3 regions of the Bradyrhizobium sp. 35 genome follow, and region 3 is predicted to be linked to each of the others. Evidence: riboswitches for the same ligand, from Rfam matches in the RefSeq annotation. Region 3 holds a riboswitch; each other region holds the start of a gene.
The links. A riboswitch is a leader RNA that binds a small molecule or an ion and turns the genes downstream of it on or off. The one in region 3 is predicted to bind cobalamin.

Region 1: another riboswitch for cobalamin. It lies ahead of IVB36_RS33050 (energy-coupling factor ABC transporter permease); the one in region 3 lies ahead of IVB36_RS32070 (hypothetical protein).
Region 2: another riboswitch for cobalamin. It lies ahead of IVB36_RS33030 (TonB-dependent receptor); the one in region 3 lies ahead of IVB36_RS32070 (hypothetical protein).

Annotation. Positions count from the first base shown of each region.
Region 1 covers NZ_JADPJC010000157.1:152,947-157,257, forward strand. The annotation lists gene cobF (precorrin-6A synthase (deacetylating)) at 12-761, opposite strand; gene IVB36_RS33050 (energy-coupling factor ABC transporter permease) at 807-1,484, opposite strand; cobalamin riboswitch at 1,521-1,741, opposite strand; gene cobA (uroporphyrinogen-III C-methyltransferase) at 1,787-2,518, opposite strand; gene IVB36_RS33060 (cobyrinate a,c-diamide synthase) at 2,515-3,825, opposite strand; gene cobM (precorrin-4 C(11)-methyltransferase) at 3,825-4,311, opposite strand, start outside.
Region 2 covers NZ_JADPJC010000157.1:148,027-152,337, forward strand. The annotation lists gene IVB36_RS33025 (PepSY domain-containing protein) at 1-531, opposite strand, end outside; gene IVB36_RS33030 (TonB-dependent receptor) at 543-2,900, opposite strand; cobalamin riboswitch at 3,016-3,218, opposite strand; gene IVB36_RS33035 (histidine phosphatase family protein) at 3,291-3,863, shown strand; gene cobT (nicotinate-nucleotide--dimethylbenzimidazole phosphoribosyltransferase) at 3,864-4,311, opposite strand, start outside.
Region 3 covers NZ_JADPJC010000152.1:15,309-19,619, reverse strand. The annotation lists partial or broken gene IVB36_RS32075 (ArsR family transcriptional regulator) at 1-49, opposite strand, end outside; gene IVB36_RS32070 (hypothetical protein) at 761-1,042, opposite strand; cobalamin riboswitch at 1,236-1,362, opposite strand; gene IVB36_RS32065 (hypothetical protein) at 2,125-2,364, shown strand; gene IVB36_RS32060 (hypothetical protein) at 3,597-3,920, shown strand.

The DNA of each region.
Region 1 (4,311 bases), on a different contig from region 3:
CCTCGCTTGCCTCACAGCCTGCGCTTGAGGATGTAACTGTCCATGATCCAGCCGTGCCGTTCGCGCGCCTCTTGCCGCACGGCGACGATGCGCGGGCCGATCTCGGCCAGCGCGCCGGACATCACGATCTGATCGGGCATGCCGAGATAGGCCCCCCACCAGATGTGCAGGCCCGCCGGATCAAGCGACTGGAACGCCGTGCCGCCGTCGAGCATCACCACCACGGTATCGACACCTGCCGGCCAACCGCCATCGCGCAAGCGGCGTCCGGTCGAAACTAGAAAGGGCTCGCCGATGTCGTTGAGCGGCAACGCATGCGCCGCACACAGCGCCTGGATCGAGGTGATGCCGGGCACGACCTCGATCTTTGGCGAGGGATTGAGCCGCCGCGCAATGCGCAGCGAGGAATCATAAAGCGAGGGATCGCCCCAGATCAGCAGCGCGACCTTGCCCTCTCCTTCGAGATGATCCCCGATCGTCTGCGACCAGACGGCGGCCACGGCATCATGCCAATCGTCCACGCCCTTGCGATAGTCCGCTTCAGCGGCGTCCCGCACGGGCAGATCGAACTCGGCAATGCGGGTCGTGTCGCTGGTGAGCAGATCGGCGCAGATCGTCCGCCTGAGATCGGCGAGGTCGGACTTGGCCGTCCCCTTGCGGGGGATCAGGACGAGATCGGCCGCGTTGATGGCAGTAATCGCGGCACGCGTGAGCTGCTCGGGATCGCCGCAACCGATGCCTATCAGAGAGAGCGTGAGCATGGTGGCTGCGAAGGGCGGCCATCATGGCCGCCCGTTCGCTTGTCTCTAGGCCGCGCTGTGCAAACGCGGCGTGACGAGGCCGGGCGCGGTGACGCCGCGCAGCGACTTTGCCAGCGCAAGCACGCCGAGATCGGCGAGCGGCTCAATCACGATGACCAGCGCATAGGACGCCGCGAAGGTCGCGATGTTGGCGAGGTTGGTCGCGCCGAAGCCGGAGCCATAAATCGCCCAGAACGCCACCCAGGCGATGACGCCCGCCTGATAGGTCGTCGAAAGCGCCAGCGCCTGGCGGTACTTCAGATCGACATAGGCCGTGTTGCTCGAAATGATCCGCGTGGCGATCGCCTGGATTCCGAACAGCGGCACCAATAGCGTGGTGACGTTCATGCCATATTGCGGCAAGTCGGGCGGCTCGAAGAAGATGCCCTGGAACAGCAGGCCAAACGCGAGGCCGAAGGCCGCAGGCGCCGCGCCAAACAGCAGGAACAAGGTCGAGCCGAGGATGAAGTGCACTTCGGAGACGCCGACCGGGAAGTGCGGCAGGATCTCGAAGAAGATAAACACAAGTCCCGTGGTGGCGAGCGTCCGCGCCGCGAACGACGTGATGCCCTGCTCGCGCACGGTCTCAACCGCGAGCTTCAAGGCAACGCCGCCGACGGCAATGCCGGTTGCATAACTCAGCACGAGCTTGGCGTCCGAGACTAGTCCGGGTTCGATATGCATGGCTCAGATCCTTCTTGCCGTCACACCCGACGGCCTTGGCCTCAAAACATGCACGGCCGGTCTCCTGGCTCGCGGTTCACTGGGAGTCTCCGGCCTTCCCGGGCCTCGCGGCCCAGTGGCTGATCGAAGTCCCTCACCGCTTACAGTCGCGGGGGCGGCTGGGGTTTTGGGCGCCGCAACTGGGTCCGCCCATCCCCATTCCCGATTATGCTCCGGCGCTTTGCGCCGCATCGAGCACCATGCGTCTCCTGTGTGCCTCTTTCGCCGGCCGGGCGTCAAGGGGCGACGGGCGGACGAGGCGGTCATGACGGATAATTCCCCGCCAGCGCGCCGAACAGGATGACGGCCGCCGTGGAGGCCGCTCCGCCCCGCGCAAGCTGCTCTGCAAGTTCCGAAATGGTGGTGCGGACCAGCCGCTCATCGGGACGGCCGAGCGATTCGGCAAACAACGCCGGCGTGGTTGGGGCGAGCCCGTGCTCGATCAATTTGACGACCAACGCCGGAAACGTCCGCCGGCCCATATAGACCACGGTCGTCGCCTCCGGATCGGCCAGCGCCGCCCAATTGAGATCTGGCGGCAGCTCGCCGGTGACGTCCGCCCCGGTCACGAACTGCACGCGGCGCGAGGTGTGACGCCGGGTCAGCGGAATGCCGGCTTGCGCGGCGGCGACACAGGCCGAGGTGACGCCGGGAATGATCTCGTAGCCGATGCCCGCTTCACGCAGCGTCTCGAGCTCCTCCTCGAGCCGGCCAAAGATGCCGGCATCGCCCGACTTCAACCGGACCACGCGCGCGCCTGTCACGGCATAGTCGACCAGCAGGCGGTTGACATGGTGCTGCTTGGTCGAGGCCCGCCCTGCCCGCTTTCCCACCGCGACGAGATTGGCGCCGGGCCGGGCCAGATCGAGGATCGCGCCTGAAGCAAGATCGTCATAGAGCACAACGTCGGCCTCGCGCAGCCGCGCTGCACCCTTGAGCGTGAGCAGCTCGGGATCGCCGGGCCCGGCGGAGACAAAGGAGACAAAACCGCTCACCGGTCCTCCGCGATCAGATGGAAGAACGTGCCGGTGGCTTGTCCCCGCCGCGAGCCGGTCTCGGCAATGACCGCACCTGTCGCGTCGTGCACGACCGCCAGCGCCGTGTCGGGCTGCGCGACTATGGTCGAATAGTGGAATTCATGGCCACGCAGGCGTGCACCCGCCTGATGACCCGGCATCGGCGCGGCGAGCTCGGCCAGACGATAGCCCAGATGCATGCGGCGCTTGGCAAAGCTCGTCTCCAGGCCGAGCAGGCCCGTCATCTCGTGGCTGATGCCATCGGCGTCGGTCAAAGCGGTGCCCAGCACCATATAGCCCCCGCATTCGCCGTGCACCGGGCGCGTCTCGGCGAAGGCGCGCAATCCGCTGCGGAAGCGCGCATTGGCAGCGATCCTGCCGGCCTGCAGCTCGGGATAGCCGCCAGGCAGCCAGCACACATCGGCGACCGGATCAGGGGCTTCATCGGCGAGCGGCGAGAATGTCGAGATCTCCGCACCCGCCGCGCGCCACGCTTCCAGCATGTGCGGATAGACGAAGGAGAACGCGGCATCACGGGCAAGCGCAATGCGCTGGCCGGGCGGCGTCACGTTGACGCCGCTTGCGGCAGGTTGCGGCGACCAGGTGGCCGCCGAACGCAGCACCGCGTCGAGATCGACATGCTCGGCAACGAAGCGCGCGGCCTCGTCGATCAGCTTGCCGATTTCCGCCTGCTCCTCGGCCTGCACCAGTCCGAGATGCCGCTTCGGCAGGCTGATCTCGGCATGGCGCGGCAGCGCGCCGAATACGGCGATGCCGGCATCCAGCAGCGCGCGCCGCACGAGGGCTTCGTGGCGCGGGCTGGCAACGCGATTGAGCACGACGCCTGCAAGGCGCACACCGGGGCGGTAGTCGCGAAGGCCCGCCGCGATCGCGGCCGCCGTTTGTGCCTGTCCTGAGGGATCGATCACCAGCAGCACCGGCCAGTCCAGCATCTCCGCGATGTCGGCGGTCGCCCCGGTGCCGCAGACGCCACGCGCGGCGACGCCGTCGAACAGACCCATCGAGCCTTCGGCCAGCACGACATCGGCGTCAATGCCGCGACTGACGAGATGCGAGATTGTCCCGCGATCCATCGCCCAACTGTCGACATTGACCGAGGCGCGTCCCGTCGCGGCGGCATGAAACGCGGGATCGATGTAATCGGGGCCGCTCTTGAAGCACTGCACCCGCAATCCGCTGTTGCGCCAGGCGCGAGCAAGCGCCAGCGTCAGTGTGGTCTTGCCGACGCCGGAGGCCGGCGCGGAGATAACGAGCCCTGCCGCCATCACGACACCTCCGGAAAGCGCGGCTCGGCGCCGACCGGCCGATTGCGGCGGTCATAGTCGGCAGCATAGAGACGGCTCTCGGAAAAATCCGCCGAGCCCAGCGTCTTGCCGACCAGGATCAACGCGGTGCGCTCCATCTCGCCCCCGACCGCAGCGTCGAGTGTTGCGAGCGTGGCGCGGATGATGCGCTGCTCGGGCCAGCTCGCACGCCAGACGATCGCGACCGGGCAATCCGCGCCATAATGCGGCGTCAGCTCAGCGACGACCTTGTCGAGCAGATGAATCGACAGATGGATCGCGAGCACCGCGCCGGTGGCGGCGAAGGCGGCAAGCTTCTCGCCTTCGGGCATCGCGCTGGCGCGGCCCGGCGTGCGCGTCAGCACCACGGTCTGGGCAAGGCCGGGCAGCGTCAGCTCGGCCTCCAGCGCAGCCGCGGCGGCCGAGAAAGAGGGAACGCCGGGCGTGACCGTGTAGGGAATGTCGAGC
Region 2 (4,311 bases), on a different contig from region 3:
GACGATCTCGCCGGTGAGCGAGGAGACATAGACCTCCGTTCCAGCGGCGTCGCCCAGGGCAACCCGAAACAAGGGCCGGTGGCGGTCAAAGCCGTTCGGCACGCTCCATTGGTCATAGTCCGCGCGCGCAAGGATTGCGGCCCGCGCGGCATCCAGCCCGCGGCTGCGCGCGTGGTCTCGCGCGATGGCCAGCGCGACGTCGGAAGATGCGACCGAGGCGCCGGCTCCGTCGGAGGCACGCACTGCGCCCGCGCGCGACGGCCCCGAGACGACATAGACCGGTCCGTCACTGCGCTGGATCAGGCGAACGCGAGTCGCATCAGCAATGCCGCTCGCGGCCACGGCATCGGCGACCGCAAGCTGCCTCGTCTCGGCGCCATCCAGCGGCCCAAGCCCGGCGAAGCGTTCCGCTTCCGTCAGAGACGGAAACGGAACGAAGTGCATCACGATTCCCGTCGCGAACCACATCGCGAACAGCAGGCAGAACGCGATCCCGAGCCATCGATGCAGCAGGACGATCGCGCGCATCATCGATCAGCATCCTACCATTTGAATGCGGCCGAGAGTTCATAGGTGCGCGGTGCACCCAAGAGGATCTGGTCGGGATAGAACGGATCGCCCCAGATCGCATAGCGCTTGTCGGCGATGTTGCGCACCCGGAAAGTCAGGCGAGCCTGGTCGACCGCGTTGAACACCGTCTTCGGGATGTCGACGAAGGCATAGACGTCCGCGACAGTGTAGGCCTTCATCGTCACGACATTCGCATCGGTGTTGTAGCGGTCGCCGACGTGACGGCCGGTGACGCCGACTTCCACGGGCCACGGCGTGAAGAACCGATACGACGCTCCGGCATTCGCCACGACGCGCGGCACGTTCGGCGGCGTGTTGCCGGAGAACGAGCCGCCGACAAAATTAAAGTCGGCGTAGCGCGCATCGACATAGGCGATGTTGCCCCAGAGACGCAGGGGACCGATCGGACGCACGGACGCGGCAAGCTCGACGCCCTTCGATTCCTGCCGTCCGGCAAGGTTGAGCTGCATGCCGCCGGCCGCGGCATAGACGTTCTTGCGCAGGATGTCGTAGGCCGAGAACGACCACTCCGCCCGGTTGTCCCAGAACAGGTGCTTGACGCCGGTCTCGTAGGTGCGCGCGGTGGTCAGGTTCAGCGGATCGGTCGGATTGAGCAGGAAGATGTTGTTGGCCGAGATGTCTGCGCCGGTGGCGTATTGGCTGAAAAAGGTCAGGCCCGGTACGGCTTCCCAGGTGTAGCCGATACGGCCCGTGGTCGGGACCCAGGATTGCGAGAACGGGAAGTTCGCCTTCTCCAGACCGAACTTGTCGGTCGAATTGCGGTCGAGCCCGATATGCTCGACGCGCAGGCCGCCGACCAGCGCAAAGGTCCGTGTCAACTTCAACCGGTCCTCGAACGACAGCGCCTCATTGTCGATGCGCGCGGTCTGCTGCTGAATGGTGAGCAGGCCGTAATAGCCGCGAGGCGGATCGACCAGCGGAACGGAATCGCCGGGGAAATTTGCGGCGCCCGGCCTCACGAAATCAAGGTAGCTTGAGGAAAGCGTCGTGACCAAACGGTTGTCAAAGCCGGCGATATTCGCATCCCAGATCAAATCGGTGACGTTGCCGACCAAGCGTTGGCTGTGCGCGACATAGAAGCGCTCACGATCGACCATGTTGGTCCCGGAATTGAACGCCTCGATCTCATTGTTGAACCATGTGCGCTCAGCTCCGTAAGCATAGGCTTGACTTTTCAGCGTCAGGTCGGGCGCCAGATTCAGCTCGAAACCGCCGCGCAGCCACACCTCCTTCGCTACGTTCCTGTTGTCGAGGACGTTGTAGTTAGTATTGAAGGTGCGGTCGTCGATCGTGACGGCACCGAGATCGGTTTTGTTGTAGTTCGAGACGTAATTGCCGGAAACGATCCCCGTCGTCGCATGCGAGCCGCTGAAGGCAATCGGCACCAGCGGCGCACCCCAATAGGCTTTCGAGCGATCTTCCCGATACTCGATCGCGCCCCAGACCTTGAGGCTGTCGGAGATGCGGTAGTTGAGCTGGCCGGAGACATTGAGCGTCTTGGTGTTGGTGTCGTCGGCAAAGCCGTTGAGCGAGGAACGGCTGACGTCGAAGCGGTAGTCCAGCCCCTGCACATTGGTGCTGCCGCCCGAGCCGTAATGCGCCCGGAACGAGTTCAGCGAGTCCCAGGAGAAATCCGCCTCGTTCCGGATCGGACCGGTGTGCGGCTGCTTGGTGACGAAGTTGATCGCGCCGCCGGCGGCGCCCTCGCCTGACATCAGTGATGCCGGACCCTTCAGGAATTCGACAGCCTCCAGATTGGCCGTGTCCATGATCCGCGAGGTCATGTTCTGCGGACCGATCTTGATGCCGTTGTAGAGCGTGTTGATCTGGCTGTTGGTGAAGCCGCGCATGGAGAAAGCCGAAGGCTCGGCCGGATTGTCGCCGGCTGTGACGCCCACCGCTCCGTGCGCGACGTCGGAGACTGTGCGGTAGCCCTGCTCGCGCATGGTTGCGGCCGAGATCACCTCCACGGTCGCGGGTGTTTCTCGCACGGTCAGGCCGAGGCGCGAAGCGCTTTCGGCGACGGCATTGGTGTTGAGCGGCGTCTGTGCCGCCGTGGTCGGCACGACGGGCTTGGGCACTGCGGATGCAGTCCCCGGCCGGCGCGCTGCTGCGCGGCGTGAGCTCTGCGCGTCCCGTCCGGCCGGGCTGGACTGCCTGCGGGATTGTGGCGCCGACACCTCGACGGGCGGCAGTGGCTCGCGGGCCTGCTGCGCCAAGGCCGCTGGCATGTCGATGGCGACGAAAGATGTGAGAGCGGCGGATGCCAGTAGGAAACGGCGTGGTCGTACGATACGAAGGGAATACACGGTCTTGGACCTCGGAGTGACGTCAGTGGCACGTCACCGCGAACCAGGGTCCCATCGTCCGGCTTGCAGCCTTCCGATGAAGCCGAATGTCTGTACTCCCCGACCGACATCTTCGCGTGTGACCACGGCTGACGGCAGGTCTCCTGGCTCGCGGGTCAGTACCTTGCATCGCCTTCCCGGGACCGAGATACCCAGTGGCTCGTGACGCAAGATTCGCCGCTTACAGTTGCGGGGGCAGCCACGGCATTGGGGACAAACTCCCCGCACCGCATTCCCTTTTCATCCCCTCTCGGGGAAACCGTCGCGAGCATCTAGGATTACGATCCAGACAGAGTCAATGTGCCAGTTGCGGCGTTATTGCCACAACGACCAGTTTCCTTGGAGATAAGCATGGGAGGCGAGACCTTCCTCTGGCTGATACGGCACGCGCCCGTCGATGGCGTCGCGGGGACGATCCATGCGGCCGACGCACCGGCCGATCTCGGCGCTCGGGCGCAGCTGGAGGCACTGCGGCAGCGCCTGCCACGGGACGCCGCGAGCTATGCGAGCCCGTCGCGGCGCACCGTCGAAACGGCCCGCGCGCTGGGGCTCGAGCCGCTGCAGCTGGACGAATTCAGCGAGCAAGACTTTGGCGACTGGACCGGCCGTCGGCATGACGAACTCGCCGCGACCGGTGGCGAGGCCTATGCACGGTTCTGGAGCGATCCGGCGCGCGGACGGCCGTCCGGCGGCGAAAGCTTTGAGGAACAGGTCGCGCGGGTCCGCCTGGGTTTGTCGAAGATCGGCACCGGGGCCGCAACGCTCGTCGTGCATTCCGGCACGATCCGGGCGGCGCTGTGCATCGCGCTCGACCTGACGCCACAAGCGGCCCTGCGCTTCGTGATCGATCCGCTGTCGCTGACCAGGATTGACCGGCTCGCGACCGGCTGGCGCGTCGTCTCCGTCAATCAGCGGACGATTTGATCAGGCCGGACGATCAGGCACATTGGCCTGCGCAAAGGTCGCCATGCCGTTGTGGAGCGCGCAGGCCGACCGCACAAGCGGCAGCGCGATGGCCGCGCCCGATCCTTCGCCGAGCCTGAGATCCAGGCTGATCAGCGGCTGCACGTTCAGCGCGCGGAGCACCAGCCGATGCCCCTGCTCCGCCGACTGGTGCGAGGCCAGCAGGAACAGCTGGCACGAAGGGTTGAGCCGCACCGCCGCCAGCGCCGCGACCGACACGATGAAGCCGTCGATCAACACGGGGATGCGGTGCTGTGCAGCCGCGATAACGGCACCGCAGATGGCGGCGATCTCGAGACCGCCGACGGCGCACAGGATCTTTTCGGGCGCAGCGCCCGCAATGTCATGGCGTGCGATTGCAGCGTCGATCACCCGCGCCTTGTGCGCACGGCCGGCCGCGTCGATGCCG
Region 3 (4,311 bases):
ACGATTTGAGGGCCTTCTTGAACTTGTCGATTATATCCGAACGCTCCCGCCCAGGTGACCAGGCCGCGATTTCCATCACCAAAGCGCTCTTCTGGAGGACGGGCAGAGGCTTCACCTCACCCCGGCGAGAGCGCAGTCACGATCCTCTTTCCCTGGCGATCGTAATCAACCTCGGCGCTATGATGACGCGTTGAAGGGATCGGATTCTTGGGGCCTCCCAAGTTCGGATGTGATCCCTGGTTCCCACCCAAAGTGAACGTGACTCAGGGGACGAACTCTTCGTGGTCGAGCTGCATCGGATGGATTCGAACCACCCTTGATCGACGGTTCACGGCCCGATCGATAGGAACGCGCGGGCAATTCATTTTGGTGAGCATCTTAGCGCGACTCTTTCCAGAATACCTTATGGGCGTCTCGGCGGGTCATACGCGGATTTCCGTCCATACAACGACCGAGATTGGGACATTCGGACTCAAGCCCTGTGGCGCGGCTGGGCTTTCTCTGAGAATCGCTCCGTCCGTCGTCGGGTCGCTTGGATCGGCTTTGGGATGCAGCGGCGGTGTGCGTAGCCGCCGAGGACGACAACACGCGGCCCGATCTGTCCGCAATGAATGCACCGCCTCAACTTGTGGCCCCAGGGATCTCTCGGTGGCATTGGCGCGGATCCTAGGGGGTTTCGCGCGGACGCCGGCGAACGGTCTCGCCGCCGTGCGGAAGCCTGATTGTCTGCATGGTCGGTCCCTCGATATTTTCCAATTGCTCAAGGTTGCTCTCGCCGGCGCGCCGCGCCTTGAGGTCGCGCGCGTGCTCGGCCGATGTCCGCGAGCCGCCGCGCCTGGCCCGCGCCTCGGCGCTCCTCAACGATGCCTTGCGGGATCGCTTGCTGGGCCGGGGTTGGCATGGTTGCGCCTCCTTGGTTTTCAGTCGGCGTCGCGGCTGGGGCGCCCTCCGTGATGATCGCAGAGCTCGAGGAATTGACCGCGAGCAACTCCCGCAGGCACTCCATGCGGGCGATCTGGAAAGGATAGGCAGGCTTGATCATCGAGGCAGGTCTCTCTGATTGAATGAGAGGACGCCGACAATGAAGATGATGAGGAGCGTGCACGCGAAAAGTTTTATCAGCGGTCTGGACTGGTCGTTGACCGCATAACCCAAGTCCGCGCCATAGATGCGTGCCATCTGGCGATGGGCGCTGCTGACAAAGGCCCGCTTGATGGAGCGTGCGGCAATGCATCAAGCGAGCAGTGCGAGGACGCGGGCTAAATAGTCATCCCTGCGGGGGCAGCTGCGGCCTGAGGGAAAATCCCCGCACCGCATTCCCTTTTGATCCCCGTGGCGGGAACAATCGATATCACCCTAGAAGCTGGCGAGGCATGGAGTCAATCTCCGGTCTGAAGCAGGCAAACCTGAAGTTGTTTGCCAAATAGGTCCACCGGGCCGAATAGTAATCGGCGCGAGTGGAGTAGCGGGTACCATGTCCGAGTAGCGCAGAAGGCGAGTTCGTGCTGCTCGCGAAAGCTAGTCGAACGTTGGTGCGCTGTTTGGTGACAAAATTGCACCCGCGGTTTTTGCCGCGACAAAGCCGCCGAACAGACCATCAAGTGGAGAGACGACCACGTCAGACTGCTCTCCCGCCCATAACAGATGCCGTTGAATTGCGTCGAAGACTACGGCCAAACGCAGGATTTCAGCATGGGGCGCGGCACTTTGCATTAATCAACATTGAAATATGATTACTGTCAGTAGAGAGGAAACACACATGCGATCGCAGCGCATATCTTCACGCCCAGCAACACCTCGGCGACCTCGGAATGTCGCTTCTCCTTGTGGGTTCGGCTCCAGCAGCAGAGCTCATGCTGAAAGTCAAATGGCGGGATTTTTTGTAGGAACCGCTCCAGTCCGAAGCCGAGACGACACACTCAGTTGAATGCGAGATTTGGTCGCTCGTTACGTACCCTGTTTGTCGGAGCAAAAGCCCCCAACTTCGCCATCGCCGCCGGAAACGAACGTTGCACAGTGGCGCACTGTTCTCGGCCAAGATGGCTTCCTGGAAGCGGCCTTGTCTCCAGGGGCCTGCCTCAAGCTGTAAGTAGCTATTCGAGCAGGAGAAATGTGAGAGAGCCTATGACACGCTATTTCTTCAATGTCGGCGGCAGCCGCCCATTTCAGGACACCCTCGGGGAAGAGTTGCTCGACGACAATGCGGCTTGGCAAGCTGCTCTTGATATAGCGCGCCATATTGCAGCAAGCCTAACGCCCGGCGACGACTATCGGCTTGAAGTAATGAATGCAGGTCGGCTGATCCATTCTATAGAGACAACCAAAGTATCTTACACTCCTGCTTTGGTTGATCTATCACACTAAGTGACGCTGACTCGGATGATCTCAGCTGCAGAGCTGGCCCACAACAGGGTTATGTCAGAAGTTCTCTTATGTTTCTGACAATGGAGTGTGATCCATGCCCCCTGAGCACGCCGGATTTTGGAAATCACCAAAGAACTGCCGAAGGCGCACCCATTGGTGCCAAGGCCCTGTTGCACCTTGGCAAGCGTGCTGCTGTCGATCAGGCCCTTTGGCGTCTTGCCCACCGTCGAGCATCGCCCCATCGACTAGCGGGAACGATCGCGCTCGGATTGGCCTGCGAGGCTGGATGGACGTGCCACGCCTCAGCTGTCCGTTCTCTTTTGCCCATTTTCGCGATCAAACAGTACCGCGAGGATTTGATCGTTCTCGAATGCCCGCAGCGCTACAAACACACATCCACAATAATCGGTGCCCAATCCGAAGCGGAAGTCCCAGAAGGAAACAACGCCGCTCACCGGGTATATTGGCAAGCGGCGTTGTGTATCAAACCGGGCCTGAAATATCCCCAGCACTTACCGGTTAGCAAGCGGGGATACCAGCACTCGAGACCCGAAGCGCGGGCGAAGCGTGGAAGACGAGAGGCCGCGACCCGAATTTGACGGCATCGCAGGTCCCATAACTCCCCGCGTGGCGGGGCGGATGATATTCGGCAACCGACAAGCCTGTTGGCTCGGAAGCGCCATCACACGCTTACGTAATACGCCTCGCCTCGGTCTCTGCGTGTCACGACGACGCAAGTCGTGCCCCGCAGGGGAGGCTGAGTCGTTGCCAGGTCCTGCGCTAGTCGCTCTGCCGCACGAAACGCTTGCAGCTCGCTTTCGAATGCAAAGCCGCCAGGATCGTCGATATTCTGCTTGCCCACAAGATTAAAGTAGAAACGAGCCATTGTTCGCTCACTCGATTGTACCTAGGGACAATGAATATTAGCGGGCCGCGAGGCAGAAAATCCGCAATGAATGGCCTCATATCGCCGGAACTCGACGCACCACGCTGCTCGTCCGGAGGTCGCTCTTGCTCAATTCGGCAATGGGCCGCTCCGCAGTTCACGGCTTTCAAAAGTTTCGAAGATACCTCAGTGCGGTGCTTGGGGGCGCCTCATGGCATGCGATCAGGCTAGAACGATGCTGCGCGACACGATTCTGCCGGCGACGGACCCCTGCAGCTCTTCACCATCGTCTATGATCGCGTCAACGAGAAGATGAAATAGGGACTGGAATTTCGAGCAAGGCGAGATGAATACGATCAATGGAGCGGCCGCGTCGGATTTGCCGCCCCGTTTTGCGCAAGTCTCCAGAGCGCATTTTTTGCTCGCTCTGGTTCCCATCTTCGCGAGGCTGTCCGCGGCGGCAGCCTGGCTCAATAGCGAGAAATTTGCCGAGGCGTCGCCGGCGCGCGAAGCTGCCTCACTGCTGGAATCGTCACCCGAGGTGAGGGCCATGCTTTCGCAGATCCAATCGGAGCAACAGAAGTTAAATGACGAAATCGCCGAGCTCGGCCGCGAAATTGGTGCGCAGCAGGCGGGCCTAGAGCGGATTTCAGATCAACTCGCGGCGTGATCTCCAATATCGATTCTCGGCAGAATCCGGCTGTACCTTCATCGCTTAACCCGGCTGCCTCTCCTCCGCCGGCATCTCCTCCGCCCGCTCATACGGTTTCGAAGCCGGCCAAGCGAGTCATGCGGCCGTCTAAACCGGAGGGGGCGGTATCAGTCGGAGGCGCGCCACTGAGCTCCGACGCAAGCTCGGACGAGCGTTGATCGCGGCCTGAACTCTCGAAGACGCTATCCAGACGACCAGAAACCGCTTCAATGCGCGGGCCGCTCCCTGACAAGTCGAGCTGCAAGTGCGCAGCGCGCAATCCATGCGCAAATGGTTAGTCTATCAAACATATGCTCACTGCAAGCGTAAACGCAGTGATCTAACGCGTCTCCAGGGACCACAATCGGTC